DNA from 3 places in the Streptomyces sp. NPDC039462 genome. Region 2 is predicted to be linked to each of the others. Evidence: riboswitches for the same ligand, from Rfam matches in the RefSeq annotation. Region 2 holds a riboswitch; each other region holds the start of a gene.

Region 1 (10,329 bases), on a different contig from region 2:
GTCCAGGGAGCAACGCGGGCCGAACGAAAAGCTCGGCACCGTTCTCGCCCTCGCGGGAATCAGCAATGCGGGACTCGCCCGCCGGGTCAACGACCTCGGCGCACAACGCGGGTTGACGCTCCGTTACGACAAGACATCGGTGGCCCGCTGGGTGTCCAAGGGCATGGTGCCGCAAGGCGCCGCCCCGCACCTGATCGCGGCGGCCATCGGACAGAAGCTCGGCCGCCCGGTGCCGCTGCACGAGATCGGCCTGGCGGACGCCGACCCCGCGCCGGAGGTGGGCCTCGCCTTCCCCCGTGACGTGGGCGCGGCGGTGAAGTCCGCGACCGAGCTGTACCGCCTCGATCTGGCGGGCCGGCGCGCGGGCGGCGGGATCTGGCAGTCCCTGGCCGGCTCCTTCGCCGTCAGCGCGTACGCGACGCCCGCGTCGCGCTGGCTCATAACCCCGGCCGACAGCTCCGTCGCACGCGACGTCTCGAGCGAGACGCCCCGCGACGCCGTGCACGCCGACGACAGCGGCGCGCCGATGAAGGTCGGCCACAGCGACGTACTGAAACTGCGGGAGGCCGCCGAGGACGCCCGCCGCTGGGACTCCAAGTACGGGGGCGGCGACTGGCGTTCCTCGATGGTCCCGGAGTGCCTGCGCGTCGAGGCGGCGCCCCTGCTGCTCGGCTCGTACTCCGACGAGGTCGGACGTGCCCTCTTCGGAGCGTCGGCCGAGCTGACCCGCCTCGCCGGGTGGATGGCCTTCGACACCGGCCAGCAGGAAGCCGCCCAGCGCTACTACATCCAGGCGCTGCGGCTCGCGCGCGCGGCGGCCGACGTCCCCCTCGGGGGGTACGTCCTCGCGTCCATGTCCCTCCAGGCGACGTACCGCGGCTTCGGGGACGAGGGGGTCGACCTCGCGCAGGCCGCCCTGGAGCGGAACAGGGGCCTGGCCACCGCCCGCACCATGAGCTTCTTCCGCCTCGTCGAGGCGCGGGCACACGCGCGTGCCAACGACGCGCAGGCCGCGGGGGCGGCGCTGCGGGCCGCCGAGGGGTGGCTGGAGCGGGCCAGGGACGGCGACCACGACCCCACCTGGCTCGGCTTCTACGGATACGACCGCTTCGCCGCCGACGCCGCCGAGTGCTACCGCGACCTGAAGGCGCCGCGCCAGGTGCGGCGCTTCACGGAACAGGCGCTGTCCCGCCCCACGGAGGAATTCGTCCGGTCGCACGGCTTACGCCTCGTGGTGTCGGCGGTCGCCGAGCTGGAGTCCGGGAACCTCGACGCGGCGTGCGAGCAGGGGACGCGGGCGCTGGAGGTCGCCGGACGGATCTCGTCCGCGAGGACCACGGAGTACGTGAAGGACCTGCTGCACCGCCTGGAGCCGTACGGGGACGAGCCGCGGGTGGTCGAGCTCCGCGAGCGGGCCAGGCCCCTGCTGGTGGCCCCGGCGTAGGCCCCGTCCTGCCTCACTCCCCGGTGAACCACCGGCTGAGGCCGGGTTAACCGGCGCGGAGCGGTCGGGGAGGATCCGGCGGCCGAGGTTTGGCGGCGTTGTCAGTGGCGCAGGGCAGTATCTGTGGTGGGAGGTGAGGCGCGGTGAAGAAGGTCGCGTACGACTGCGACGTGCTGGTGATCGGCGGCGGCATCGTCGGGCTCGCGACGGCGTATGCGCTCACGCGCGGCGCTCCCGGCACCACGGTCACGGTCCTCGAGAAGGAGCCGGGCCCCGCCCGCCACCAGACGGGCCGCAACAGCGGAGTGATCCACAGCGGGATCTACTACCGCCCGGGCTCCCTCAAGGCGAGGTACGCGGTCCGAGGCGCCGCCGAGATGGTCAAGTTCTGCGCGGAGTACGGCATCGCGCACGAGGTCACCGGCAAGCTGATCGTCGCCACGGAGCGCGCGGAGCTGCCCCGCCTGCACGCCCTGGTCCAGCGCGGCAGGGAGAACGGCATACCGGTGCGCGAGCTGGGCCCCGCCCAGATAGTCGAGTACGAGCCGGAGGTCCGCGGCCTGGCCGCCATCCACGTCGGCACCACGGGGATCTGTGACTACAGCGCCGTGGCGCGGCACCTGGCCGACGCCTCCGGTGCCGAGATCAGGTACGGCGCGGCCGGTGAGGCCGTCCACATCGACCGCCGCCCCGACCGCGGCGTCGCGGTCCGCACCGCCGACGGCTCCGTCGTCCGCGGCAAGGTCCTGGTCAACTGTGGAGGGCTGCACTGCGACGAGATCGCGCGGCTCACCGGCGACGACCCGGCCATGCGGATTGTTCCGTTCCGCGGGGAGTACTTCGAGCTGGCCCGGCCCGAGCTGGTGCGCGGCCTCGTCTATCCCGTGCCCGACCCGGCCTTCCCCTTCCTCGGCGTCCACCTCACCCGGGGTATCGACGGCGGCGTCCACGTGGGGCCGAACGCGGTCCCCGCGCTCGCCCGCGAGGGGTACGACTGGTCGGTCGTCCGCCCCCGCGAGCTCGCCGGGACCCTCGGCTGGCCCGGCTCCTGGCACCTCGCCCGCCGCCACTGGCGGTACGGCGCGGGTGAGCTGCGCCGCTCCGCCTCCAAGTCAGCCTTCACCGACGCGGTGCGCAGGCTGCTCCCCGCGGTCCGCCCCGCCGACCTGGTACCGGCCCCCGCGGGCGTCCGCGCCCAGGCCGTCCTGCGGGACGGCACACTGGTCGACGACTTCCTGATCCGCGAGGGCCCCCGCACGGTCCACGTCCTGAACGCCCCCTCACCGGCCGCGACGGCATCCCTCCCGGTAGGCAGAGAGGTCGCCCGCCGGGCACTGGGGGTGCTGAGGGGCGAGTGAGGCCCGGCGGGGCTGGGGGCGGGGCTCGCGGCGCGACTGGGGCACGCGGCTCGCGGCGCGGTCAAGAACGGAGCGCTGTGCAGCCGAGCACGGAACTCGCCGCGCGACCGAGCACACGGCCCACGGCGCGCTCAGGCACGGGCTCGCGGCGCGACTGGGGCACGCGGCTCGCGGCGTGGCTAAGCACGGAGCGCTGTGCGGCCGAGCACGCAGCTCGCAGCGCAGTCGAGCCCATAGATCGCCGCGCGCGGCTAAGCGCGCCGCCCCCGGGCCCCTCCCCGGGCGCGAACCCCCACCCCCGCCCGCCCCGTAAAATTGCCGCACTGTGTCTGACTCTTCCCGTATCCCTGATGCCTCCGGCGGTCCCGGCAGCTCCGATGTTTCCCGGGCCGGTGGCCGGGCGCAGGCCGCGCCGCGGTTTCCCGGCGGGCCCTCGCCCGATCCCGCGGGCTCGCACCACGAGCGGCGGATCCGCAGCTTCCAGCCCCGCCGCAGCCGGGTGACCACCAGCCAGGAGGACGCGCTGCGCCGGCTCTGGCCCAAGTGGGGCCTGGACATCGACGGGCTGCGCACGCTGGACCTCGCCGAGCTCTTCGGGGACGGCGGGACACCGTCCGACAAGCCCGTCGTCCTGGAGATCGGCTTCGGCATGGGCGAGGCCACCGCCCAGATGGCCGCCGCCGACCCGGACACCGGCATCCTCGCCGTCGACGTGCACACGCCAGGACAGGGCAACCTCCTCGCCCTCGCCGAGCGCAACGGCCTGACCAACGTCCGCGTGGCCAACGGCGACGCGATCATCCTGCTCCGCGAGATGCTGGCGCCCGCCTCGCTCGACGGCCTCCGCGTCTACTTCCCGGACCCCTGGCCCAAGGCCCGCCACCACAAGCGCCGCCTGATCCAGCCGGAGTTCCTGACGCTGGCCGCGCCTTCCCTCAAGCCCGGCGCGCTGCTGCACTGCGCGACGGACTGGGAGCCGTACGCCGAGCAGATGCTGGAGGTGCTCACCGCGCACCCCGACTTCGAGAACACCCAGCCCGACGGCGGCTACGCGCCACGCCCCGACTTCCGCCCCCGCACCCGCTTCGAGGGCCAGGGCCTGGACAAGGGGCACGTCGTCCACGACCTGCTCTTCCGCCGAGTCGCCCCGCCGCAGAGCCAAGTCGCCCCGCCCCAGGACTGAGACCCAAGACTGAGGCACCGTCGCGGCCGCCCGTCACCCTCGTTAGGGTCGACGACGTGGCCACCAGTCCTCCGTATCCGATACCCCCCGAGGCGCCCGCCCCGGGGGCGCTTTCCCGCGTCCGCTGGTGGCAGCGGCGCGCGATACGCGTGGCCGCGCTCGTCACCCTGCTCGCCCTCTCCGGCCTGGTGATCCTGGCCCTGGTCAGGGAGCAGACCGGCACCGAGGGCTTCCTGGTCGGGCTCGGCCTCGCGACCGTGCCCGTGCCGCTGCTCGTCGCCGCGTTCCGCTGGCTGGACCGGGTGGCGCCGGGCCCCTGGCGGAACCTCCTCTTCTCCTTCTCCTGGGGCGCCTGCGCGGCCGCGCTCATAGCGATCGTCGCGAACAGCTTCGCGATCCGCTGGATAGCCACCGCCACCGCCGACCCCAGCAGCGCCGACACCCTCGGCGCCACCGTCATCGCCCCGATCGTCGAGGAGAGCGCCAAGGCGGCGGCCGTCCTGCTCGTCTTCCTCTTCCGCAGACGCGACTTCACCGGCATCGTCGACGGCATCGTCATAGCCGGGGTGACCGCGACCGGGTTCGCGTTCACCGAGAACATCCTCTATCTGGGCAACGCCTTCGTCACCGACCAGCTGAGCCGCGAGAGCGGCCTCGCGTCGGTGACGGCAGCGACCTTCTTCGTACGCGTCGTCATGTCCCCGTTCGCGCACCCGCTGTTCACGGTCCTGACCGGCATCGGCTTCGGCATCGCCGCGCTCTCGGCCGAGCACCGGCACCTGCGCCGCGTGCTGCTCCCGCTCACCGGACTGCTGCTCGCGATGGGCGTGCACGCGCTGTGGAACGGCTCGGCGGTCTTCGGGCAGTACGGCTTCTTCGCCGTGTACGCCCTCTTCATGCTCCCGGCGTTCGGCCTGCTGACCTGGCTGGCGATCTGGACCCGGCAGCGCGAACTGCGCATGATCCGCGCCGAGCTGCCCGTGTACGCGGCGGCGGGCTGGCTCACGCCGCCCGAGCCGTACGCGCTCGGCTCGATGCGCGCCCGCTCGGTGGCCCGCGACTACGCCTCGTACACCTGGGGAAAGGCCGCGGCCCGCACGGTCGCGGAGTACCAGATGTACGCGACGTCGCTCGCGTTCCTGCGCCACCGGGGCCGCCTCGGGCGGGCCGGTGCCGACTTCGTCGTACGCGAGCGGGAGCTCCTCGAAAAGCTCTGGGAGCGCCGCGAACCGTCCCGCCCCGCGCTGGCGTACGCGGCCGGGGCGACGGCGCCGGCGGTGCCCCCGATGCCGTACACGCCCTACCAGCCGTACCAGCCGTACGGCCACACCCCGCCCCCGTACGGGCAGCCGCAGCCCCACCCGGCGTACGGCTACCCGGCGCACAACCCCTACCGCAACATCTGACCGCCGGGCGTCAGGCGGACGCCGCGGTCAGCGCCGCGACCTCCGCCTCCGTCAGCTCCAGGTCGCCGACCGCGAGCAGGGCGGGCAGCTGCTCCACCGTGCGCGCGGAGGCGATCGGCGCCGCCACGGTGGGCTGTGCCGCGAGCCAGGCGAGCGCCACCGTCGCGACCTGGGCGCCCCGCGCCCCGGCGATCTCGTCGAGCGCGGCGAGGACACGGTCGCCCCGCTCGCTGCCCACGTACTCCTCGACCCGGCCGCTCCGCGCGCTCTCCACCTGGGCGCCCCCGCGATACTTGCCGGTGAGGAAGCCGGACGCGAGCGCGTAGTAGGGGACGGCGGCGAGGCCGGAGCGGGAGGCGACCTCCTGGAGCGGGCCCTCGTAGGTGTCGCGGGAGACGAGGTTGTAGTGCGGCTGGAGCGCGACGTACCGCGCGAGGCCCTCGCGGTCGGAGAGGTCGAGCGACTCCTGGAGCCGCTCGGGGGTGATGTTGGAGGCCGCGATCGCCCGCACCTTGCCGGCCCGCACCAGTTCGTCGAGCACGCCGATGATCTCCTCGACGGGGAGCGACGGGTCGTCGTAGTGGGTGTAGTAGAGGTCGATGTAATCGGTGCCGAGACGGCGCAGGGAGGCGTCGACCGCGCCCTTGACGGTGGTCGCGGAGAGGCCCTTGTACTCGGGGTGCGCGCCGACCTTCGTGGCGATGACGACGTCGGAGCGGTTGCCGCGCTCGGTCAGCCACTCGCCGATGAGGGTCTCGGACTCGCCGCCCCGGTTGCCCTCGACCCATGCCGAGTAGACGTCGGCGGTGTCGATGAAGTTGCCGCCGGCCGCGGTGTAGGCGTCGAGGACGGCGAAGGACGCCGTCCGGTCGGCGGTCCAGCCGAAGACGTTGCCGCCGAGGGAGAGCGGGAAGACCTCGAGGTCGGAAGAGCCAAGCGGGCGTAGAGAAGTCATATGTCCCTCAACACCGGCGCCGGAAACGGAATTCCGTTCGGCCGGACCGGCAGCCCTGGCGTCGGGGGGTTGTCGCCAGGACCGCCGGAGTCTCTCAGAAGGGGGTGGGGGCTGCGTCCCGGAGTCGGGTCAGGGGTTCAGGCCCTTGCTCTGCAGCCAGCCGAGGGGGTCGATCCCGGAGCCGCCGGGCGTGTGGACCTCCAGGTGGAGGTGGGGCCCGGTGACGTTGCCCGTCGCGCCGACGCGGCCGATGACGTCGCCCGTGCTGACTTTCTGGCCGGCGCTGACGTTGAGCGAGGACTGGTGGCAGTACCAGATCTCCGTGCCGTCCTCCAGTTCGAGCACGGTGCGGTAGCCGTACGCGCCCGCCCAGCCGGCCTCCTTGACAGTGCCGGTGTGCACCGCCTTGAGCGGGGTACCGGTGGGAGCAGCGAAGTCCAGACCCGTGTGGTGCCCGGAGGACCACATGGAACCGGCGTCACCGAAGTGCGACGTGAGGGTGTACGAGGAGGTGGGGATGGCGTAGCTCTTGGCGAGCTTGGCGCGGCGCTCGGCCTCGGCCTTCGCCTTCCGGGCCTCCTCTTCCTTCTTCTTCTTGGCCGCGGCCTTGGCGTCCGCCGCCTTCTCGGCCGCCTTCTGCTGTTCGGCGGCCTCTTCGGCGGCCTTCTTGACGGCGGCCTCCTCGGCCGCGGTCCGCACGGCGGTGTCCGCCTGCTCCTGCTGGTTCTCGGCCTGCTGCATGATGCGGGCGCGCAGCGCCTCGCCCGCGTCGGTGGTGCCCTGCTCGGCGTCGGCGGTGCTGACACCGGCGGCGGTGAGCGGAGCGGCGGCCGCGACCGTGGTGGTCTCCGGCGAGTCCTCGGACATCAGGGACCCGACGCCCGGCAGGGACTCGGCCGCCGGCAGCGAGTCGGCGACGGCGCCCACGCCCGGCAGGTCGGGCAAGGATATGGAGACCGGCGGCTTGCCGTCCTGGGCGGTGGCGATGCCGCCGGCGCCGACGGCGGCGATGACGCCCACGCCGAGCACGGTGGAGCTGCGGGCAAGCCCGCCGCCGCCCTTCTTGTGCACGCGGTGCCTGCCGCGGACGGGGCGGATGGACTCCTCGGTGGGGTTCCACTCCTCGAAGGTGTCGAGGGGGCCCTCGTCGTACGAGCCGAAGTCGTCGTCATTCGGCACGTACACGGCTCGGGGGGCAGGCCGGTTGGACGCCACTGGGGCGCGCTCCTTTCCTTCCTTCTCGCCTACCGGGTTAGCTGACGGGTTCGGAGCAGGAAGGTCTCCTACGAACACCTGGCACGGAGGCACAGCTGCCCGATTCACCCCAAGTTGGTGGTTCCCCGGCTCCCTTGCGGGATTAGGCGCGTGCGCGCGGAGCCGCCTCTAGTGACGGCTGGGACGACCGCGCTGCGTTATCGAACGTTAATAGACAGGGGGTCCGTATTCCAAGCCGTTCCGGTTGATCGTTAACGCTGATCGCGTGTACGTACCGGGACACGAGGGTGCGGACCGGGGCGAGTTGACCCCCGGCCTTCAAACACCGGAGCTTCACATTTCCTTGACAGTGTGTCAGTTGTTATGCGGAGGGGTGTACTTCAGTCACCGGCGGTGACCTCCGGATCGCCGGCGGCGGGCCGCCGCACCGCGAGCAGCGCCATGTCGTCCGTCATGGCGCCCCCGGTGTGCCGCCGCACCTCCCCCGCCAGGGCGGCGAGCAGCGCGTGCGGGCCGCCCCGGCCCGGGAAGATCCGCCCGCCGAGCCGCGCCGCGGGATCGTAGAACTCCCCCGCCGCGTCCCGCGCCTCCGACAGGCCGTCCGTGTAGAAGAGCAGCGTCGCGCCGGGCGGGAACTCCGACTCGTCCGCCCGGTCCGGCCAGACCCCCAGGTCCCCCATGCCGAGCGGCAGCGCGGGCTCGCTCGCCGACATGACGCACAGCCGCCCGTCACCGCGCAGCAGCAACGGTGGCGGGTGCCCGCGGTTGATCAGGCGTACGGAACCCTCGCCGTGCCGGATCTCCGCGAGGACGGCGGTGGTGAACCCCTCGAACGCGTCGAGCCCGTCGCGCCGGGTGCCCTCACGCGCCAGCGCCCGCTCCAGGCGCTGTGCCACCGCCTCCAGGGTGGCCTCCTGCTCGGCGGCCTCCCGGAAGGCGCCGATGACGACGGCGACCGCCGCGACCGCGCCCATGCCCTTGCCGCGTACGTCACCGACGATGAGCCGCACGCCGTGCGGGGTGTCCTGCACGGCGTACAGATCGCCCCCGATGAACGCGTCGGCCTGCGCGGCCTCGTACCGTGCCGCGATGTCGAGCCCGCCGATGCGCGGGTCCGGCGCGGGCAGCACGGCGCGCTGGGTGGCCTCGGAGATGGAGCGGGCGATGGCGAGCCGGTCGTTGCCGCGGCGCACGACACGGTTGATCACGATGGCGAGGGCGGCGACGGTCGCCACGGTGACCACTTCGGTGACGGCCTCGACATGGCTGCTGACGCGGTTGCCGTAGTGCAGGAAGTAGTGCAGGAAGAGGACGGCGCCCGTGGCCGCCGCGCCGGTCAGGACAGTGCTGAGCAGCGAGTAGAAGGGAGCGGCGATCAGCGGGGCCGCCGTGAAGAGCGGGGCGGCGGTGAACTCCGGCGGGGTCGACACGTCGTAGGCGACACCGACGATGAGCAGCAGGAGAGGCAGGACCCGCACGAAGGCGCGCTCGGTACCGGTGGCCCCCCTGGCCTCCCTGGCCCCTCTGTCCCCCCTGACCCCTCTGCCGTCGGGTACTCCTCGCTGCCCCACCGCTTGTCTCCCGCCGACTCCGCGCCCATCACCGCGCTCCACCCAGGGTTCCCGCAGCGGGAGGAGGGTGCGACCTGGTGTGGGCCGAGCGGGTTACGGGCCCGGAAAACACCTGAGGCCGGGAAGCTGATGCTTCCCGGCCTCAGGCCTTCAGTAGCGGGGACAGGATTTGAACCTGCGACCTCTGGGTTATGAGCCCAGCGAGCTACCGAGCTGCTCCACCCCGCGTCGGTAAACCCAACAGTACGCCATCCGGAGGGGTGCGTCGAACCACTTGACTCAGGGTGGGCCTGCGCTCGAGCAGCCCGGAGGGGTGCCGACCCCGGCGGTATGTTCGAGCCTCCACGGTCGATCCACGCTCCACGACGCCTTCTCCAGTGACCGGTTGCACCGAACGCTTACTGCCTCTTTCCCACCGGGAGTGACCAAGCAATGTCAACCATCACCAAACTCAGCGAGCTGAGCGGCGAGTACGTCCTCGACACCGCCCGCACCCGCATCGGCTTCGTCGCCCGGCACTCGGTCGGACCCCAGGTCCGTGGGCACTTCGAGGAGTTCGAGGGCAGTGCCCAGCTCGACGGCGACGACCCCTCGAAGTCCGCCATCCGGCTCACGATCCGATCGAAGAGCCTGCAGAGCCACAACAAGTTCCGCGACGACCCGGTGCGCGCCAAGTTCCTGGACGCGGAGAACCACCCCGTCATCACCTTCGCGTCCACCGAGGTGGAGCAGGTAGACGGAACCACCTTCAAGGTGACCGGCAACCTGACCCTGCGCGGCACGACCAGGCCGCTCACCCTGACCGTCGAGACGACCGGCGGCGAGAACGACGCACAGGGCGACCTGCGCGTCGGCTTCAAGGGCAGCGTCCTGATCAACCGCAAGGACTGGGGCGCGACCGCGAACGCCGCAGACGTACTCTTCGTCAGCCCGAAGGTGACGGTCGAATTCGAAATCGCGGCACTCCGCCGCCCCTGACCCCCCACAACACACCGAAAGCCCAGCTCGGAGACGACTCCGAACTGGGCTTTCTCTGTAGACCGTGTGGGACTCGAACCCACAACCAATGGATTAAAAGTCCACTGCTCTGCCAATTGAGCTAACGGTCCTCGTCGGTGCACCCCCGAGCATAGCGGGAGGGGGCCCGTCATCCGATCGGGTATCGCCGTCGAGGACCAGTGCTGTTGCGGAACGGGA
Region 2 (10,329 bases):
GGGCGTCATGCTCGTCGGCGTCATCGTCCTCACGCCGCTGCTGTCCCGCCCATTCATCGCCGCGTCGGCGCCGCTCCTGAAGCCGTTCGGCGTCACCGGCAAGCTGTCGCGCCTCAACTCGGTGCGCAACCCGCGCCGCACGGCCTCCACGGCCGCTGCCCTGATGATCGGTCTCACCCTCATCACGGCGATGACCGTGGTCGCCACCTCGATGAGCACCGCCATCAACAAGATGGCCGCCGGCGCCATGAAGGCCGACTACAGCGTCTCCATGGCGAACTTCCAGCCGCTGACCCCCGAGGTCCGCGAGAAGCTGGACAAGATCCCGGACGTCGCGGCGACCACCCCGCTGCGCAGCACCTACGGCGAGGCCGACGGCGGCTTCGTCTCCATCTCCGGCGTCGACCCGAAGACCTTCGGCGAGCTGGTCGGCCTGGACTTCACCAGCGGCTCGGTGGCCGGCCTGAAGTCCGGCGGCGTGCTCGTCGACACGGACACCGCCAAGGACAAGGGCCTCAAGGCGGGCGACACCCTGCCGCTGAAGTTCGACGACGACGGCAAGAAGGTCCGGCTGAAGGTCGCCGGTGTCTACGAGGGCAACGAGATGCTCAACGGCCTCTTCGCGCCGACCTCCGTCGTCGACCCGCACCTGACCAAGGTCGTCGACAAGCAGGTCCTCGTGAAGATGAAGGACGGCACCTCCGACAAGGCCGAGGACGCCATCGTCAAGGCCCTCGGCGAGAACCCCGCCATCACCGTCCAGGACAAGGACGCGATCAGCAACCAGGTGGCCGGTGCCATCAACATGATGCTGAACATGCTCTACGGCCTGCTGGCCATGGCCGTCCTCATCGCGGTGCTCGGCGTCATCAACACCCTCGCGATGTCGGTGTTCGAGCGGAAGCACGAGATCGGCATGTTGCGGGCGATCGGCCTCGACCGCGCGAAGGTCAAGCAGATGGTGCGCCTGGAGGCGGTCATCATCTCCCTGTTCGGCGCGGTGCTCGGCATCGGTCTCGGCCTCTTCATGGGCTGGGTCGCGGGCGGCACGATCTCGAACAGCGTCTCCACGTACTCGATGGAGATCCCGTTCGGCCGGATCGTGATCTTCCTCGGGATCGCGGCCCTGGTCGGTGTCCTCGCGGCGATGTGGCCGGCCCGCAGCGCGGCGAAGCTGAACCCGCTGATGGCCATCAAGAGCGAGTAGCGCTCCGCTCGGCAGTACGGAAAAGGGCCCCGGCGAGGGGAATCTCGCCGGGGCCCTTCGGCTTGCCCTGTATCGCCGCTGCGCGGCTCGTCCTCAAACGCCGGACGGGCTGAGACGGTCAGCCGCGCCAGTCCCTCGTCCGCAGGCTCAGGCCCGAGGCCCCGGTCTCCGGGGTCTTCACCGCGAGGACCTGGTTGACGCCGATGCGGTTGTGTTCGAAGGCCAGCGCGGAGGCGGCCATGTAGAGGCGCCAGATGCGGGCGCGGCCGGGTGAGGTGAGCCGCCGGCCCTCCACCCAGCGCGCCTCCAGGTTCGCGACCCAGCGGCGCAGGGTGAGGGCGTAGTGCTCGCGGATGGACTCCAGGTCGCGGACCTCGAAGCCGGCCCGCTCCAGGAGCGCCACCGTGGTGCCCACGGGCGCCAGCTCGCCGTCCGGGAAGACGTACGCGTCGATGAACTCGTCCACGGAGTACGCCGATTCGTCGGCCTGCGGGCGGCGCGCGATCTGGTGGTTGAGCAGCCGCCCGCCGGGCTTGAGGAGGGCGTACAGGTCGCGGGCGTACTCCAAATAGCGTTCGCTGCCGACGTGTTCGGCCATGCCGATGGAGCTGATAGCGTCGTACGGTCCGTCGCGCACGTCGCGGTAGTCCTGGACGCGGATCTCGATCCGGTCCGTCAGTCCCTCCTCGGCCACCCGCTTCCTGGCGTAGGCGGCCTGCTCCTGGGAGAGGGTGACGCCGACGACGCTCACGCCGTGCTCGCGTGCCGCGTGGATCGCCATGGAGCCCCAGCCGCATCCGACGTCGAGCAGCCGTATGCCGGGCTTCAGGCCGAGCTTGCGGGAGACGAGTTCGAGCTTGTCGCGCTGGGCGTCCTCCAGGGTGCCGTCGGGCGACTCCCAGTAGGCGCACGAGTAGACCATCGACGGGCCGAGGACCAGTTCGTAGAAGTCGTTGCCGACGTCGTAGTGGTGGCTGATGGCGCGGCGGTCGCTGCCCTTGGTGTGCAGGTGGAGACGGCCGTGTCTGCGCATCTCCTCGGGCGGCGGGGCGGGCGGCAGGAAGGGGGCGGAGAGGGCGACCAGGGAGCGGACCGCGGCGCGGAACTCCGGGTCGCGCAGGGACTGCCGCAGGCTCCTGGCACCGTCGTCGCGCTCCCAGATGAACTCCGCCATCGTGTCCAGGGCTTGGTACAGGTCGCCCTCGACGTCCAGGTCACCGGCCACCCAGGCGCGGGCGAGGCCCAGCTCCCCCGGCTTCCACAGGAGGTGGCGCAGGGCGCGGCGGTTGCGTACGACGAGGGCGGGGGCGTTCGGCGGGCCCGACTCCGACCCGTCCCAGGCGCGGATACGCACCGGCAGCGGGGCTCCCATGAGCTGCTCGGCGAGGGTCTTCAGCCGCTGTGCGGCGTCCTGCATGGCGCACACCTCCGTGGATGGGGCATCCCTTGTTGTGACAATGAGGGAAAATCCCGGAACGGTCCAACACCACGTCAACACCGAAGGGGCCTGGACGCAGTCCCGTTGCCGCGTCACGGTACGGCAAAATAGATGCCCCCGGCATCTATTTTTCGCCGGACACGCCGAAGGGGCCGCCCGCACCACGGATGGCGGGCGGCCCCTTCGGGTGGATCAGTGACGCGAGGTCAGGAGGCCTTGGCCTTCTCCTCGGTCTTCACCGCGGGCGCCGGCTCGGCGGCGGCAGCGGGCTTCGGGGCGGGCTTGGCCGCCTCGTAGAACTCCTCGCGCGGGGCCTCCAGAGCACCCAGGGAGACGACCTCGCGCTTGAGGAACATGCCGAGCGTCCAGTCCGCGAAGACGCGGATCTTGCGGTTGAACGTCGGCATCGCCATGCCGTGGTACGCGCGGTGCATGTACCAGGCGAGACGGCCCTTGAGCTTGATCTTCATCTTGCCCATGACGATCATCGCGACGCCCTTGTGCAGGCCGAGACCGGCGACCGCACCCTTGTTGGCGTGGCTGTACTCCTTCTGCGGGAAGCCCCGCATGCCGGAGATCACGTTGTCGCCGAGGACCTTCGCCTGCCGCAGCGCGTGCTGGGCGTTCGGCGGGCACCAGGCGTTCTCGTTGCCGGCCTTGCGGCCGACGACGTCCGGCACCTGGGCGTTGTCGCCCGCGGCCCAGATGTAGTCCGTGCCCTGCACCTGGAGCGTCGTCTGGGTGTCCACGTGGCCGCGCGGGCCGAGCGGCAGACCGAAGCGGGACAGCGCCGGGTTCGGCTTGACGCCCGCGGTCCACACGATCGTGTTCGAGTCGACCTCGAGGCCGTTGTTCAGGACGACGTGGCCGTCCACGCAGGAGTCCATGCCGGTCTTCAGGTAGACCTCGACACCGCGGCCCTCGAGGTGCTCCTTGCCGTACTGGCCGAGCTTCGGGCCGACCTCGGGGAGGATCTTGTCCGCGACGTCGACGAGCACGAAGCGCATGTCCTCGCGCTTCACGTTCTTGTAGTACTTGGCCGCGTCGCGGGCCATGTCCTCGACCTCGCCGATGGTCTCCGCGCCCGCGAAGCCACCGCCGACGAAGACGAAGGTCAGCGCCTTGCGGCGGACCTCCTCGTCGGTCGTGGAGTCAGCCTTGTCCAGCTGCTCCAGGACGTGGTTGCGCAGGCCGATGGCCTCCTCGATGCCCTTCATGCCGATGCCCTGCTCGGCGAGGCCGGGGATCGGGAAGGTGCGGGAGACCGCGCCCATCGCGATGACCAGGTAGTCGAAAGGCAGCTCGTAGGCCTCGCCGACGAGCGGCGCGATCGTGGCGACCTTGCGGTCCTGGTCGATGGTGGTGACCCGACCGGTGAGGACTTCCGCCCTCGGCAGTACGCGTCGCAGCGGTACGACGACGTGCCGCGGCGAGATGCTGCCGGCGGCGGCTTCGGGGAGGAAGGGCTGGTAGGTCATGTACGACCGGGGGTCGACGACCGTGACGGTCGCCTCTCCGAAGCGCATCTTCTTGAGAATGCGCCGAGCTGCGTACAGGCCTACGTACCCACCGCCTACTACGAGGATCCTGGGACGCTCCGTGGTGCTCATGCCATCGAGTATCCACCCGCCCGGCGGGGGTCGCTCGTGCGCCCCTTCACAAGCATGCCAAGGGCCTCTGCTACACTTCGCCGCCCACGTGACCGAGGTCATGGTGCCGGTGGGGAACCACGATGCCACACGAGTCGTTGTGCACCCCTTGTGAGCTGCACTCCGAGGCCCCGCCCGGCCCGAACCGGAGCCCGACACCACACTCCGGTGACCCGCACGAAACATCCCGGCCACGGGCGCGGCCCTTCGAAAAGCCCCCTTTAGGCGGCCCGACACCGTCGAACCTCGCCCATCAGGGCCTTTTTCCTTGTGAAGAACTTCACGAACTTTCCCGCGAGCGGGTTCAGGCGAGCGACCAGCCGATGCCGTCGAGGATGTCGTGCTCGCTCACCACGACCTCGCGCGCGCCCACCCTGTCCATGATCGCGAGCAGCACCAGGGCGCCCGCCGCGATGACGTCGACGCGGCCCGGGTGCATCACCGGGATCGCGGCGCGCTCGTCGTGCGTGGCGTGCGTGAGGCGGTCCACGATGGCGCTCACCTGCTCGTACGGGATGCGGGCGTGGTGGATCGCCCGCCAGTCGTACGTGTCGAGGCCGAGCGCGATCGCGGCGACCGTGGTCACCGAACCCGCGAGGCCGACCAGCGTGCGGGCCTCCTTGAGCGGCACCGTGCGCTCGGCCAGGTCGAGGGCGGCCTCGATGTCGGCGCGGATCGCGTCGAGCTGCTCGGCCGCGGGCGGGTCGGTGACGACCCCGTCGCGTACGAGATGACGCTCGGTCATGCGGACGCAGCCGACGTCGACGGAGCGGGCCGCCCGCACGTGGTCCGTGCCGACCACGAACTCCGTGGAGCCGCCGCCGATGTCCACCACCAGGTAGGGCGCGGCGACGTCGTCGCGGCCCGTCAGCTCCTTGGTGGCGCCGGTGAAGGAGAACTCGGCCTCCTGGTCGCCGGAGATGACCTCGGGCTCGACGCCCAGGATGTCCAGGACGCCCTGGACGAACGCGTCGCGGTTCTCGGCGTCGCGGGACGCCGAGGTGGCGACGAAGCGGACGCGCTCGGCGCCGTGCTCCTTGATGACGGCGGCGTACTCGCGGCAGGCCGCGAAGGTGCGCTCCAGCGCCTCGGGGGCGAGACGCCCCGTCCTGTCGACGCCCTGGCCGAGCCGGACGATCGTCATCCGCCGGTCCAGGTCGACCAGTTCGCCCGTGGCCGGGTCGGCGTCCGCCACCAGGAGGCGGATCGAGTTCGTGCCGCAGTCGATGGCGGCGACGCGGGTCACTCGGCGCCCCCGTCGGCGGCGGCGTCGGCGGTGGCGTCCGTGCACGGCGTGACGCACGGGCCCTTCGCCCACCACTCAGGGAGCATCGCGATGGCCTCGTCGCCCAGCGGGTTCACACCGGGGCCGGCGGCCAGCGAGTGACCGACCAGGACGTGCAGGCACTTCACGCGGTCCGGCATGCCGCCCGCGCTCGGGAAGCCCTCAAGGACCTCGATGGCGTCACGGCGCGCGATGTAGTCCTCGTGCGCGGCGCGGTACTGCTTCGCCAGCTCCTCGTCCGTCGTGAGCCGCTCCGACATCTCCTTCATGACGCCGTTGGCCTCCAGCGTGCCGATCGCGGAGGCGGCCCGCGGGCACGTCAGGTAGTACGTCGTCGGGAAGGGCGTCCCGTCCGGGAGGCGCGGCGCCGTCTCGACGACGTCCGGCTGTCCGCAGGGGCAGCGGTGCGCGATGGCCCGCAGGCCGCGCGGCGGTCGGCCGAGCTGCTGCTTGAAGGCCTCGACGTCGGCGTCGGTGGGCTCGGTGCGCGGGGTGCTCGGCGGGGGCGTTTCCATGCCTGTCTTTCGTGTCGGTACGGGTCGGGTACGGATCGGGGAGTCAGTCGTCGGGGCGGTCGGCCTTGTCGACGCCGTCCCAGACGTTCGAGTACCAGGGGCGCGCTGCCGCCCCCTGGTCCGTGCGGCGGCTCTGTGCCGCCGCCGGGTCGATCACCGTGAAGCCGGTCTCGCCCGGCATCACGTAGTGCAGGCGGTCGCGGATGCGCTGCTCCGCGTACGCGTCGTCCTGCCAGCGGGCCTTTTCGTCGCGGAGCTTCTCGACGTCCGCGCGGTGCTCGGCCTGCTGTCTGCGCAGGTCGTCGATCTCGGCGCGCTGCGAGACGTACTGCCGCATCGGGTACGCGAGCGCGACGACCAACGAGCAGAGCACGAGCGCGAGAAGGGCGGCCCGCCCGGTGAGCCGGGAGCGGCGGGCCTGGCGCTTGGTCTGGGAGCGGTAGACGCGCTCCGCGGTCTGCTCACCGAGCAGCCGCAGACGGGTCGCGGTGGAGAACCGGTCCTTGGTCCCGGCCTTGGCCATGGTTCCGCCTCCCCGGCGCAGCGCCTGCACGTACGTACGTCCCCGCACACGGTACGGGACCATGTGCGGGGACGTAGGTAACCCGGCGTCACTGCCGGGCTTCGTGCGTGATCAGCCCTGAAGCGGTGATCAGCCCTTGAAGCGCGGGAACGCGCTACGGCCCGCGTAGACCGCCGCGTCGTCGAGGATCTCCTCGATGCGCAGGAGCTGGTTGTACTTGGCGACGCGCTCGGAGCGGGCCGGGGCGCCGGTCTTGATCTGGCCGCAGTTGGTGGCGACGGCGAGGTCGGCGATGGTGACGTCCTCGGTCTCGCCGGAGCGGTGGGACATCATGCACTTGAAGCCGCTGCGCTGGGCCATCTCGACGGCGTCCAGGGTCTCGGTCAGCGAACCGATCTGGTTGACCTTGACGAGCAGGGCGTTGGCCGAGTTCTCCTCGATGCCGCGGGCCAGGCGCTCCGGGTTGGTGACGAACAGGTCGTCGCCGACGAGCTGCACCTTGTCGCCGAGCTTCTCGGTGATGGCGTTCCAGCCGGCCCAGTCGTCCTCGAACAGCGGGTCCTCGATGGAGACGAGCGGGTACGAGGCGACGAGCTCCTCGTAGTACTCGGTCATCTCGGCGGCCGAGCGCTCCTTGCCCTCGAACTGGTACTTGCCGTCCTTGTAGAACTCGGACGCGGCGACGTCGAGCGCGAGCGCGATCTGCTCGCCGGGGACGTAACCGGCCTGCTTGATGGCCTCGAGGATGAGGTCGAGGGCGGCGCGGTTGGAGTCCAGGTTCGGGGCGAAGCCGCCCTCGTCGCCGAGGCCGGTGGAGAGGCCCTTGTCCTTCAGGACCTTCTTCAGCGTGTGGTAGACCTCGGTGCCCCAGCGCAGGGCCTCGGAGAAGGACTCCGCGCCGATCGGGGCGATCATGAATTCCTGGATGTCGACGTTCGAGTCGGCGTGCGACCCGCCGTTCAGGATGTTCATCATCGGGACGGGCAGCAGGTGCGCGTTCGGACCGCCGAGGTAGCGGAAGAGCGGCAGGTCGCTGGCCTCGGAGGCGGCGTGCGCGACGGCGAGCGAGACGCCGAGGATGGCGTTGGCGCCGAGCGAGCCCTTGTTGTCGGTGGCGTCCAGGTCGAACATCGCCTGGTCGATCAGGCGCTGCTCGGTGGCGTCGTAGCCGACGAGCTCCGGGCCGATCTGCTCGATGACGGCGAGGACGGCCTTCTCGACACCCTTGCCCTGGTAACGGTTGGGGTCACCGTCACGGAGTTCGATGGCCTCGAAGGCACCGGTGGAGGCACCGGACGGGACGGCGGCACGACCGGTGCTGCCGTCGTCGAGGCCGACCTCGACCTCGACCGTGGGGTTGCCTCGGGAGTCCAGGATTTCCCGGGCTACGACGACGTCGATGGACGGCACGAGCATCTCCTTCTGGGAGTGTGACGCGTAAACACGATTACGCCGGGCCGCTTCGGCCCTGCGTCTCCTGAGCCTAACCGGCTCCGGGCCTTCGGCCAGCCGACCGCCCGTCCCCTGGGACGACACAAGGCCCATATGGCGCGGAAACAGGGCGTAAGGCCATGTTCTCTACTCGCTAGTAGCGAACAAGAGGGGCCGGAGGCGGCGGAGGGAACGGGTGCGGACATGCCCCCGCCCCGGTGCGTACGGGGGATACGCGCACCGGGGCGGGGAGCCCGTGGGGACGGGGGGTACGGCCGTGCGTCCGCCGAGGCACGGCCGTGACCGGCCGGGTCAGCTCAGGTGGAGCTGCTGGCCCGGGTAGATGAAGTCGGCGTCGTCGATGATGTCGCCGTTGAGCTTGTAGACCTTCTGCCAGCCGCCCTTGACGTCGTGCGCCTGGGCGATCTTGGACAGGGTGTCGCCCGTCTTGACCTTGTACTCGCCGTCGCCCTTCTCGACCTTCTTGCCGGTCGGGGTCTCGACGGTCTTCTTGGTCTCGGTCTGCGGCGTCGGCTGCGGCTTGGGAGCGGCCTGCTTCGGCGCGGCCTGCTGCTGCGGAGCGGCCTGCTGCTGCGTCTGCTGCGGCTGCGGCTTGCTCTGCTGCTGCGGGGCCTGCTGCTGCGAGCCGCCGCCGTTGTACGCGGCGCCCGAGAGGCCGACGCCACAGCTCGGCCAGGCGCCCTTGCCCTGGCCGGCGAGGACCTTCTCGGCGATCTCGATCTGCTGGGCCTTGGAGGCCTTGTCGGCGGTCGGCGCGTACTTCGTGCCGCCGTACGCGGCCCAGGTGGACGGCGAGAACTGGAGGCCGCCCTGGTAGCCGTTGCCGGTGTTGATGGACCAGTTGCCGCCGGACTCGCACTGGGCGACGGCGTCCCACTCCTGACCGGTGGCGGCGTTGGCCGAGCCGGCCGCCATCAGCGGGGCGGCGACGGCGGCGCCGGTCACGCCGACGAGCGTGGCGACACGAGTGGCCTTGGACGGGCGACGGTGCTTGCCCTTGCCGGAAAGCAGCATGAGTTCATCCCCTACACCGACGCCTGCGAGGTGAGCTGTCGGGTTCGGGCCGATGTGGTTGCCCGGCCGCACTCTCGCGAGTGCGGCTTCACCCCTAGCCGCATGACACGGCACTTACCTTGGGTCCCCCGCTCCTGCCCACGGCGCTCTTGAGCGACGACTGTTCCCGTCCGGCCGTTGGCAGGATTCGGCGTACCGACCGGCGGGGCTCACCAGTGGCGAGCGGTCACGACCGTAGACACGCTCCCCACCGAATTTCAAAGACGATCAGGGCTTCTGAGACCCATCTCTCACTCGCGCCAAACCGGACAACACCGGCCAAGTCCCCCGCAGACGCATCGTCAAATCCCGTTACTTTTCGCCCACATCGAGGCTCTGACCGGGGAGGATGAGATCCGGGTCGCCTCCGACGGTCTTCTTGTTCTCGCTGTAGAGCTCGTGCCATCCGCCGTCGACCCCGAAGTCGTCCGCGATGACCGAGAGGTTGTCCCCGGAACGCACGGTGTACGTCCCGTCGGCGAGCTTCTCGGAGCGGTCGGCGCCGCGCGAGGCGTGCCGTCCGGGGCGGTCGCCGGCGCTGTCGCTCTCGTCCGCGCGGTCGCCGCGGTGGCGGCCGGAGGAGGAGCTGTTGGGGTCGGTGGCGTCGTCGGCCGGGTCGGTCGACTTCTCGGGCGCGGGTGAAGTGGTGTCCTTCTGGCCGGACTTGCCGGAGTCGCCCTTGCCGTCGGCGTCTTCGGCGTCGCCCTTGCCGCCCTTGCCGTCCTTTTCGCCGGACTCGTCGTGATTCTTCTCTCGCGAACCGTCGCCGGAGGCGGGCGTGTCGCTCGCGTCGTCGGAGGGCCGCTCCGGGTCGGCGGAGTCCGTGGTCTCGCCGGAAGACTTGTCCGTCCCCTTCTCGGGGGCCTTGGAGTCCTTGGAACCCTCGGGCTCCTTGGCGTCCTTGGAATCCTTGGAGCCCTCGGGGTCCTTGGAGTCGGCCGAACCCGTCGAGTCGGAGGGCGTCGGGGTGACGGGCCCGCCCGGGTCGACGTCGGCCGCGGCACCGCCCTTGCTGAGCCCGGCGATCGGGGCACAGCTCGGCCAGGCCGCGGTGCCCTTGTCGCGGAGGATCTTCTCGGCGACGGCGATCTGCTGCGAGCGGCTGGCCTGGTCGGGGCTGGTCGCGTAGTCGAGGCCGCCGTACGCCTCCCACGTCTCCTGCGAGAGCTGGAGGCCTCCGTAGTAGCCGTTGCCGGGGTTGGCGCTC
Region 3 (10,329 bases), on a different contig from region 2:
CCCTGGACCGCGGCTGGGACCGCTCCGCCGTCCAGCTCGTCGTCCACGGCACGGCCGTCTTCACGCTGATGCTGGTCTCCTACCGCTACCTGCCGGTGCAGATGGCCGACCGCCCGTGGCTGTTCGGACCGCTCCTGCTGCTGGCGATGATCTCCGTGGTCCACGGCTACGTACGCACCACCCGGCTGTGGGAGCCCAAGACCGCACCGGCCCAACAACCCGAACCGCAGCCCGAAATGGTGTGAGCCGCACCCGGCCGGCAGCGCCGGACGCGGCCCCCATTTTTTCCGAACAAGACCCGGACACCGGCCGGCACCCCAGCACCCAGCGGGTGAAAAACCCCGACCCCCGCCCCGCCCCGGGGCGGCTAGCGCGGCGTGCTCTCCTGGCCCCTGAACGGGCCGCCGTGGCCGGGCACGATCACATCCGCGGCGGCCAGCACCCGCAGCCGGGAGGCGCGCAGCACCTCGCGGTCGGGCGCCACCGGATCCTCCGCCGGACCCTGCGCGTGCCACCACAGGTCACCGGCGAAGGCGACCACCCCCGCCGCGGTGCCCGCCAGCAACGTGATGTCCTCACGGCTGTGGCCCGGCGTGCGGATCAGCCGCAGCGACGGCGTCAGCTCGTAGCCCTCCGCGTCCCGGTTGCGCCACTGATCGCCCCGGTACTCCACCTGGTGGTCGTGGACCAGGGCCCGCCCGAACAGACCCACGTTCATGGTGTTGTCCGGGTGGTGATGGCTCAGCACCACATCGGTGATGTCCTCCGGACCCAGCCCCAGCTCCGCGAGCGGCCCCAGGATGTCCGCACGGCTCGCCACCATGCCCGGATCGAAGATCACATGCCGGCCGGCATCGAAGACATAGGAGACGGTGGCGGCCACCCCGGGACCGGTGGAACCGACGTAACCCGTGGTCAAAATCGTGTACACGGCGCTGCGGCCGAGCGGTGCGTCTGTCGTCATGCCCCCATCCTTGTGCCCGGCCAGGACACCCACGAGTGGCACAACTGCCGCTGATCGCAGGATCAGTGCCACACTGCCCCGCGTGCCCCCCTTCACCACCGTCGCCGCCTACACCCCGCCCGGAGCCGGCCTGCTCGCCGTCGGCATCGTCACCGAGATCTTCGGCCCGCACGGCACCGCACTGCCCGGCTTCGACTTCGCCCTGTGCACCGAGCACCCCGGCCCCGTCCCCACCGACCTGGGCACCCCGCTCACCATCACGCACGGCCTGGACCGGCTCGCCCGTGCCGACCTCGTGATCGCCCTGCCCTGGGCCGGCTTCCGCACCCCGCCCCCCGACACCGTCCTGGACGCCCTGGCCGCGGCACACCGGCGCGGCGCCCTGGTCGCGGCCCACTGCGTGGGCACCTTCGCCCTGGCCGCCGCCGGCCTCCTCAACGGCCGCCGGGCCACCACCCACTGGCGCTTCGCCGAACTGCTCGCCCACCGCCACCCGGCCGTCACCGTCGAACCCGACGCCCTCTACATCGACGAAGGCCCCATCCTCACCGGCGCCGGAGCCGCCGCCGGCTTCGACCTGTGCCTGCACCTGCTCAGAAGGGAACACGGCGCCGCGCTGGCCAACGCCGTCGCCCGGGACGTGGTGCTGCCCTCCCACCGCGACGGCGGCCAGGCCCAGTACCTGGCCGCCCCCACCCCTCAGGACTGCCGCGACGAACGCCTCACCGACGTCCTGGCCTGGGCCCGCGACCACCTCCACGAACCCCTGCCCGTGGCGGAACTGGCCCGCCGCGCCCTGATGAGCAAACGCTCCTTCGCCCGCCGCTTCACCGCCGCCACCGGCACCACCCCCCATGCCTGGCTTCGCACCCTGCGCCTGAGCAGCGCCGAAGAACTCCTGGAGACCACCGACCTGCCCATCGAGGAGATCGCCCGCCGCGTCGGCTACACCAGCGCGGCCGTCCTGCGCGAACAGTTCGTACGCCGCCGAGGCGTCCCCCCACGCACCTACCGCCGCTCCTTCACCACCACGCCCTGACCCCGCCTACGATCACCCCGGAGAGAGGGGGGTGGTCGCATGGCCGGGGACAAGCGCTCCTGGAGGCGGCCCGGGAGCTGGTTCACCCGGGCGGCACGGCGCCGGGCACAGGAGGAACTCACCGACGTCGAGGCGCAGATCACCGCCTTCGGCGTCGCGCTGGACGAACACGACTTCGCCCCCGGCCAGGACGGTGCCACCGACGCGATGCGCGCCGACCTGGGCCGGGCCCTGGACGCCTACGAGGAGGCCAAGCGGGCCTTCGTCGGGGACCGCGACCGCGAGGACGCCCTGGACGTGCTGCGCGCCCTGGACGACGGCCGGCACGCGCTGGCCTGCCTGGACGCCCGCCGGGCGGGAGAGCCGCTGCCCCGCCGGCTGCCGCTGTGCTTCTTCGACGCCCGCCACGGGCGCGCCGTGCGCGAACTGCCCTGGGCCCCGCAGGGCGGCGCCGCCCGCAACGTCGCGGCGTGCGCGGCCTGCGGCACCCGGCACCAGGAGCGGCGCCCCACCGCCACCGCACTCGCGCCGCCGGACGCGGGCCGGACACCGGCTCCCGCGCCCGCGGACGGCCGGGCGCACGGGCAGGGCCCGGCCACCGCCCGGGTACGGCTGCCCCAAGTGGGCCGCCCCGCCGTCCTGGAGGTACGCAGCCACAGCGCCGGGCACCTGACTCTCACCCTGCTGCTCCGCGGCGACCAGCGACAGACCCACACCCTCGGCGACGGCCTCGCACCGGTGCACGCCCACGTGCCGCTGCGCCGCTCGGGCAACCGTGAAGTGGCCCGCTTCCAGGTCCAGTTCCGAGGCGCGGCCGGGATTCTGTGGGAGGCGTGGGCCGAACCGGTCGAGGCCCTGCCCGAGTTCACCGGGCACCTCCACGGACGCGGCACGGACCTCATCCGCTACACGGGCGCGGCCGGCCCGGCCCTGCTGCGCCACCGCGGCCGCGGCACCGTACGCCTGCTGGCCCTGGGCGAAGACCTCGCCGAGCCCACCGAAACGGCCCGCGGCAAGGGCGACACCGACCTGCCGCTGCGCCTGCCGGGCCCCGGCATCTACCAGGTGCAGGCCCGCGGCAGCTGGACCCTGACCACCGGCCCCCGGACCCCGCACGACGAGACCGCCCAGGCCTGAGAAGGACCCCGCACGCAAAGACCGCGCAGGACCCAGAAGGCCCCCCGCACACGTCAGCCGCCGCCCCCCGGGTGGGGGCGGCGGCCAGGGGTGCGAACGCGGCGCGGCGTGCCTAGGACACGACCAGGGCGGAGCCGCCTTCGGGGGAGAGCGCGGCGAGCCGGCTGCGGGCGGCCTTGAGGGCGGCGCCTATCTCGCGGGTGCCGGTCGACACGCACAGTGTGTAGGCGACGTCCTCCATCCGCTGACGGGCTTCCTTGGTGCCCTTCTCGGCGTGCACAGCACGCAGCGTCTCGTACTGCTCGACCAGGTTCTTCAGCACCACGGGGTGTGCCATCAGCATCAGAGGCCTCCTCATCGCCACTACTCGCCGGGGGGTGTGCACCGCCCCTTGTGCCCCCGATTCAGATCGGCATTCCCCCACAAATCAGCATTGTCGCCCCGGTCGGCGACACCCTCCAGTCGAGCCACCGAGGGCCCGGCGGGGCCAGCGTCCCGCCCCCGCCGGGCCCTCGGTCCCGCACGCCGTCAGAGGGCGGGGGTGAACCGCTCCCAGGCCCGGTGCGCGCCCAGCAGCCCGGTGACCGCCTCCAGCACCGCCTCGGGGCCCGCGCCGTTGACCACGCCCGCGGCGTCCGCGGGCAGCCCCGCCGCCTCCAGCGCGGCCGCGCCGCGCCCCCAGGCCCCGATGGCCTTGCCGTGCCGGAACGCCTCCATGAGCATCAGCAGCAGCCGCGGCTCGACCCCGGTCAGCAGGGCCGCGCCGTCGTCCGCCTTGGCATCCCGGGCCCCGTAGGCGTCGGGCGCGGGGGCCGGCGCGCCGGCCAGCAGGAGGGCGTCGAACTCGATGGACCGGGCGGTGGCGAAGGTGCGCTGCACGGCGACCGGGTCGCCGTCGGGGTCCAGGGTGCCGCCGGCCGGGGCGATGACCAGCGGCACCATGCCCGCGTCCAGGACCGCCCGGCGCACCGTGCGCACCCCCTCCAGGTCACCGACACCGTCGGTGACGATGCCGACGATCCGGCCGTCCACCGGCCACTGCCGGCCCAGCTGGGACAGTGCCGGGCTCGGTTCGACCGCGGCCGGCGCCACCGACGGCTCCGGCGCCGGCAGCCCCAGGCCCGCGGCGACCTGCGCGCACAGCTGCGAGTCGATGTTGGCCAGCACCTGCAGGCCGCGCTTCTTGATCCCCTCGTTCCAGCACTTGCCGAGCTCGAAGGTGTAGGCGGCCGCGATGTGCTCGCGCTCGGTGGGCGTCATGCTGAGCCAGAACTGCCGGGGCTGGCTGAAGTGGTCGTCGAAGGTGGCCGCCGCGTCACGCACCTTGCGCGAGGCCGGCACCTCGGCCGGCACCTCGATGTAGGCCCCGGTGTCCGCGCCCGCCAGGAACGGGCAGCCGCCGTCCACCGAGTTGGGCCGGTAGGGCGCCGCACCCCGGTGCACGGCCGTCTGGTGCATGCCGTCGCGCAGCATGTCGTTGACGGGCGCATGGGTGCGGTTGATCGGCAGCTGGGCGAAGTTGGGCCCGCCCAGGCGGCTGATCTGGGTGTCGAGATAGGAGAAGAGCCGCCCCTGCAGCAGCGGGTCGTCGGTGACGTCGATGCCCGGGACGAGATGGCCCGGGTGGAAGGCGACCTGCTCGGTCTCGGCGAAGTAGTTCGAGGGGTTGGCGTTCAGCGTCATCAGCCCGATCGGCTGCACCGGCGCCAGCTCCTCGGGCACGATCTTCGTCGGATCCAGCAGGTCGATGCCCTCGAACATCTGGTCCTCGGTGTCGGGGAAGGTCTGCACCCCCAGCTCCCACTCCGGAAAGGCCCCCGCCTCGATGGCGTCGGCCAGGTCACGGCGGTGGAAGTCGGGGTCCACCCCGCCGGTGATCTGCGCCTCCTCCCACACCTGGGAGTGCACACCCAGCCGGGGCTTCCAGTGGAACTTCACCAAGGTGGTGGCGCCCTCGGCGTTGACCAGCCGGAAGGTGTGGACGCCGAAACCCTCCATCATCCGGTACGAGCGCGGGATGCCGCGGTCCGACATGTTCCACAGCGTGTGGTGGGTGGCCTCGGTGTGCAGGGTCACGAAGTCCCAGAACGTGTCGTGCGCGCTCTGCGCCTGCGGGATCTCCCGGTCCGGATGCGGCTTGCCGGCATGGATGATGTCGGGAAACTTGATCGCGTCCTGGATGAAGAACACCGGGATGTTGTTGCCGACCAGGTCGAAGACACCCTCGTCGGTGTAGAACTTCGTCGCGAAGCCACGGGTGTCGCGCACGGTGTCGGCGGAGCCGCGCGAACCGAGCACGGTGGAGAAGCGCACATACACCGGCGTCTCCACCCCCTCGGCGAGGAACCCCGCCTTGGTGATCCCCGCGGCACTGCCGTACGCCCGGAAGACACCGTGCGCGGCCGCCCCGCGGGCGTGCACCACCCGCTCGGGAATGCGCTCGTGGTCGAAGTGAGTGATCTTCTCCCGCAGATGGTGGTCCTGCAGCAGCACCGGACCGCGCGGACCCGCCTTCAGCGAATGGTCGGTCTCATACAGGCGCGCCCCCTGCGCGGTGGTCAGGTAGGCCCCCTCCTGGGCGACCTTCTCCTGCGGCACCCCGGTGGGCTGTCCCGTCGGACTGTAGGTCTGCGGACCGCGCTGGTCGGCCTTGGGCGGCAATGGCTCGCGCGGCTCGGTGGGCTCCTCCACCGGCACCGCCTCCGGGCCCGGGGCACCGGGAATCTCGTTACCGGACCGCATGGCGTTCTGGACCTTCTGCACAGCCTTCTCCGCGGCGGCCGACACCGGGTTCTTCTTCTCGCTCACTGGATTCCGATCGTTCGAGACGGGACCGCGCCACGCACAGCGGCGCGTGACACGCGGCAGGGGCGCTATCGCGAGACGACGGGTACCCCACGACTTCTTGTGGGACACATGTACTGCGCCGTCCGGGCCCCTCGCCCGACCCGCCCGGCCGGACCCCGCCACCGGAACTGCCGCACGGCAGCAGGCATGACGGCAGGCCGGCCCGGCCGGCCAGCCGTCATGCCTGCTGTCCCCCGCCTGCCCTCACCCGACCACCGGCGACGCCGCCGGAACGCGACCGGCACCGGCCTGCCGCAGCGAGACCATGAGCAAGGTCATGAGCAAGGCCATGAGTGAGGTCATGCACCGGCCGCCGCGGGCTGCTCCTCACCCTGCACCGCGCCGCCCTGCTTCTTGCCGTCCTGCTCCTCGCCCTGCTTCCCGGCCGGTGCCGAGGCCGCCTGCGCGGGCACCGGCGCCGCAGCGGCGGTGTAGAACACGGACGAGCCCTGCTTGCTGCGCTGGGCCTGGCTCTTGGCCACCAGCCCTTCGAGCGTGGTGCGCACCACGGTCGTCTTCACGCTGCGCTGCGGGTGGGCCTGGCCCAGGGCCGTGGCGATCTCCGCCGCCGAGCGCGGCTCGCTCTGCTCGGCGAGATGCCCGCGGATCAGCTCGACCAGCGTCGGCTGCGCCGGCTTGGCGGGCTTGGCGGCCTCGGCCTTGCCTGCCTCGGTCTTGCCTGCCTCCTTGCCGGAGCTCTTCGCGGCCCCCTTCCCGGCGCTCTTCGCAGCGCCCTTCCCGGCGCCCTTGCCCGCGGCCGCCTTCTGCGGAGCGCTCGTGGTCACCCGCGCCCGCTTGCCCGCCGCGGCGGAGCCGGGCGACTTCTTCTTCGTACGGGGGGCGGGCACCGCGGCCCGCTCCTGCGGGGCCGCCGGCTCCGGGGCGGCCGGCTCCTCGCCGAGCGCCTGCTGGATGCTGACCAGCACCGCGTGGTCACGCTGATGGGCCGCCAACTGCTCCTGCAAGGAGGCGATTTCCGCGCTGAGGCGCTGCTGCTCCTTGGCGTTGCGTTCGAGGTCGGCACGGACTTGAGCGGTGTACTGCGATGTCAGTTCGGTGGCGGAAACGTTCTCGGACATGGGGCGCACAACCTTTCCCGGACCTGGGGCCGGAGTTGAAGAGCCTGCTGCACATGTGTGCTTCCCGGGACCGGGGTTGGGGCCCGGGCCTGCGGGGTGACAGCAATATTCAGTACACAGATGCCCTGACACGGCGATAGTACGGACAACCGGAGCGGCCCATTCTCCTTGAGCATGCTGTGAACCGACCCGTGTTTGCACAGATCCGATGACATGGGCGGCGGCCTGACCACGCGAAGAGCCCCGGAACGCCATGCGTTCCGGGGCTCAGTCACCGACCGGGGAGGGGTGGGGGTGCGGTCTAGTAGGGGCCGTTGACGTTGTCGATCGAGCCGTACCGGGCGGCCGCGTAGTTGCAGGCGGCGGTGATGTTGGCGACCGGGTCGTAGCTGTCCGTCGAGGTGCCGGGCACGTGGTAGGCGGAGAACGTGGGGCCGATGACCTGCAGGAGGCCCTTGGAGGGGGTTCCCGCGACGGCGTTGGAGTCCCAGTTGTTGATGGCCATCGGGTTGCCGGAGGACTCCCGCATGATGTTGCGGTGGATGCCCTCGTAGGTGCCGGGGATGCCGTGCTGGGCCATGATGTCGAGCGACTGCCGGATCCAGCCGTCGAGGTTGTTGGCGTAGGACTTCTTCACCGCGGCGGGCTCGGCGGCGTTGGCGCGCTCGGAGCGGTCCGCCCGCTCGGGGGCGGCCGGGGCCTTGGTGCCCAGGGTGAGCTTGAGGCCGGGGTGGATCAGCTTCGGGTCGTCGCCGAGGACGCCGCGGTTGTCCTGGTACAGCTTCTGCCAGCCGCCGCTCACGGAGTGCTCCCGGGCGATCCCGGCCAGGGAGTCACCCGCGACGACGACATAGGTCTTCGGGGCCGCGGCGGGCTTGGCGGCCGCGGCGGCCGGCGCGGCGGCGGCCGTGGTGGCGCCGAGCACCGGAAGAACGAGCACGGCGCCGCCCGTGCCCGCGGCGGCGATGCCCCGGGTGAGCGGGCTGGACTTGGGGCGGCGGTGCTTACCCTTTGCGGGCATGACGAATTCCTCTCCGTCGCCTGCGGGGTGAGCTGTCGGGTTCGGACGGGAGATGTCCGGTCGCAGCGAATGCGACTTCACCCCGAGCCGTCCCGTCACCGGGATCGGCGGCTTACCTGGGTCCCCCGCTCCTGCCGTGCGTAAGTGAGTGGGTGTGGGTGGGAGAGTTTCCGGACAGCGGCAGGATTCGGCGTTCCATCCGGATTGACGGTGACGTTAGGCGAGAAAGCCGGTGCGGAACAAGGCCGGAATTCGAATGAGGGGAATGCACGGGGCCCTTCCCGGGCCCTCGCGACCCCGCCCTCTCTTTGATCGAAAACTCAACTCTCTTTGCGCAGAACGAAACCGCACACAGCGGCCCGCGCCGCCACGGGCCGCCGGGCGTGACCCATTTCACTGGACGGGAGACGGGTGGCATGCGGCACGGCCGGGCAGCAGAGGGCGGCATTTCGCTCAAGTCATCCACAGAGCGGTCAAATCCTTACCTAGGCTACTAAAGCCTCAAGGTTGCCCGATTCGGTGGAATACGGACAGGAGCAAAGGTGGCCATTCGCGGCAGAACGGTCATACCTCCGGCCGGGGTCGACCTGTCGGCCTGCCCGGTCCGTCCCGGGGTCCGCTCGTGGGGGAGCGGCAATCGCTGCCGTCGTGAGACAACAGCGAACACCACGTCAATAACGCTTCTGGCAAGGGCTTGTGGGGACCGGACGCCCGCAACTCGTCCCCGGCGGGCAGGCGGAACGGCATGCCCGGTAAAGAAAGTGACGCCTGCCCAGAAAAGAAGAACAGTCACCGCAACGGCGCCCACCCGACCGGCCTGAGGGATTTCCCTTTCCATTCCGACGAAAACTGACAGGGGAACGAAAAGCGGCCCGGGGGCGGATGTGAAAGGGAAATGTTCTGCGGCTGTGTACTGCACGGCCGGGCAAGGCACTTGCCGGCCTGTCCGCGTACAAGATGCCGCCCAACCGGCGTCGGCCGCCGCCCGCGGATGCCTGCGGTGCCCGCACCGTGGTGCGAGGGACCTCCCAAGTGGCGTAGGGTGAAGGAACACGACGCGGGGTGGAGCAGCTCGGTAGCTCGCTGGGCTCATAACCCAGAGGTCGCAGGTTCAAATCCTGTCCCCGCTACTGCAACAGCAGGGTCCGGATCCCATGTGGGTCCGGGCCCTGCTGTGTGTTACCGGCGGCCGCGAAGCATCCGGCCGAACCGGGCATGAGGCGGCCTCTCGTCCGAAGCGACAGCTGAACTGCCGGTCGGAGCACCGCACATGACCGGCATGGCGGTGACGGGTTGGCTGACGATGGGCCGGAAGAGAACCTGGCCGTGCCTGCTCGCCTGCGCAGACCTGGAACTGAATGTCTGCCGCCTGAACGTCATGGGCCTGCCGGACAGCCGACATGACTGCTCCGCACGGCCCGCAGGGGCGGCACCACTGACACCGACACCCTGACAGCCCTGACCCGCGCCACCAGTCGCACAACCATTCGCCCACCCCACCGGTCAAACGCGCGACACACACAGCAAGATCCGATGGGGGAGTCTTGAAGAAGTTCACGGCGGCGCTGACCACGGGCCTCGTGGTCTGCACTGCCACACTGGTCGCCGCACCCGCGGCGCACGCAGGGGACGGCGATTCGCGCAGCCGCACGGAAACCCTGCAGGAGGGCGGCAAGCTCTACGCCCTCTACGAGCATATGTCCGCGCGTTTCCACCCCAGGGACGTCACGCTCGAGATCCACGCCAAGAACGACCCCGAGGTCCTCGCCAGTCTCCGCCTCACCGGCACCGAGACCTGCCCCGACACGGGCCAGTGTTACGAGGACACCTTCCGCTCCGAGCCGGTCACCCTGCCCGCCATGGGCGCCTACGTGATCGACGTCGTGGCCAGGGACGGACAGCCCGACGAGATCGTCCAGCGGTCGACCGGCTTTCTCAACTATGGGCTCAACCCCAAGTTGACCCTCACCAGCAGCCACCCCTGGATCTCCTACGACAACCCGACCGCCAAGGTCACCGGGTCCCTGGTGGCCGAGGATCCCCGCACCCACGAGGTGAAGCCCTTCGCCGGGGTGGGCATGTACTACCGCGCCCGGGAGACCCGCAGAGAGGGATGGGTGTGGACGAACGCGGCGGGGCGGTTCACCACGTCGGGGTACTCCGGTGAGGGCGGCACCGACGTCACCTATGAGTACATGTTCGACCAGCAGTACGAGTCGCTCCACCTGCCCTTCCGCCGGCA

Evidence for each region. Region 2 has a riboswitch for cyclic di-AMP ahead of ACZ7LU_RS33780 (transglycosylase family protein). Riboswitches for the same ligand answer to the same signal wherever they lie in the genome.
Region 1: linked by a shared signal. The riboswitch ahead of ACZ7LU_RS22390 (M23 family metallopeptidase) and the one ahead of ACZ7LU_RS33780 (transglycosylase family protein) in region 2 are both predicted to bind cyclic di-AMP.
Region 3: linked by a shared signal. The riboswitch ahead of ACZ7LU_RS37365 (transglycosylase SLT domain-containing protein) and the one ahead of ACZ7LU_RS33780 (transglycosylase family protein) in region 2 are both predicted to bind cyclic di-AMP.

The regions. Positions count from the first base shown of each region.
Region 1 covers NZ_JBVKAO010000004.1:15,226-25,554, forward strand. The annotation lists gene ACZ7LU_RS22365 (MFS transporter) at 1-1,444, shown strand, start outside; gene lhgO (L-2-hydroxyglutarate oxidase) at 1,588-2,802, shown strand; gene trmB (tRNA (guanosine(46)-N7)-methyltransferase TrmB) at 3,128-3,985, shown strand; gene ACZ7LU_RS22380 (PrsW family glutamic-type intramembrane protease) at 4,042-5,391, shown strand; gene ACZ7LU_RS22385 (aldo/keto reductase) at 5,402-6,346, opposite strand; gene ACZ7LU_RS22390 (M23 family metallopeptidase) at 6,476-7,561, opposite strand; cyclic di-AMP (ydaO/yuaA leader) riboswitch at 7,573-7,720, opposite strand; gene ACZ7LU_RS22395 (PP2C family protein-serine/threonine phosphatase) at 7,942-9,189, opposite strand; tRNA gene ACZ7LU_RS22400 (tRNA-Met) at 9,287-9,360, opposite strand; gene ACZ7LU_RS22405 (YceI family protein) at 9,565-10,110, shown strand; tRNA gene ACZ7LU_RS22410 (tRNA-Lys) at 10,169-10,241, opposite strand.
Region 2 covers NZ_JBVKAO010000008.1:114,276-124,604, forward strand. The annotation lists gene ACZ7LU_RS33740 (ABC transporter permease) at 1-1,207, shown strand, start outside; gene ACZ7LU_RS33745 (class I SAM-dependent methyltransferase) at 1,326-2,624, opposite strand; gene ACZ7LU_RS33750 (NAD(P)/FAD-dependent oxidoreductase) at 2,852-4,255, opposite strand; gene ACZ7LU_RS33755 (Ppx/GppA phosphatase family protein) at 4,599-5,540, opposite strand; gene ACZ7LU_RS33760 (DUF501 domain-containing protein) at 5,537-6,094, opposite strand; gene ACZ7LU_RS33765 (septum formation initiator family protein) at 6,138-6,617, opposite strand; gene eno (phosphopyruvate hydratase) at 6,747-8,027, opposite strand; partial or broken gene ACZ7LU_RS33775 (LysM peptidoglycan-binding domain-containing protein) at 8,361-8,564, opposite strand; partial or broken gene ACZ7LU_RS33780 (transglycosylase family protein) at 8,688-9,083, opposite strand; cyclic di-AMP (ydaO/yuaA leader) riboswitch at 9,088-9,239, opposite strand; gene ACZ7LU_RS33785 (LysM peptidoglycan-binding domain-containing protein) at 9,435-10,329, opposite strand, start outside.
Region 3 covers NZ_JBVKAO010000010.1:29,363-39,691, forward strand. The annotation lists gene ACZ7LU_RS37330 (phosphatase PAP2 family protein) at 1-245, shown strand, start outside; gene ACZ7LU_RS37335 (MBL fold metallo-hydrolase) at 368-964, opposite strand; gene ACZ7LU_RS37340 (GlxA family transcriptional regulator) at 1,047-2,003, shown strand; gene ACZ7LU_RS37345 (hypothetical protein) at 2,043-3,140, shown strand; gene ACZ7LU_RS37350 (DUF5133 domain-containing protein) at 3,253-3,483, opposite strand; gene ACZ7LU_RS37355 (catalase) at 3,669-5,948, opposite strand; gene ACZ7LU_RS37360 (hypothetical protein) at 6,287-7,066, opposite strand; gene ACZ7LU_RS37365 (transglycosylase SLT domain-containing protein) at 7,368-8,087, opposite strand; cyclic di-AMP (ydaO/yuaA leader) riboswitch at 8,092-8,244, opposite strand; tRNA gene ACZ7LU_RS37370 (tRNA-Met) at 9,144-9,217, shown strand; gene ACZ7LU_RS37375 (hypothetical protein) at 9,632-10,329, shown strand, end outside.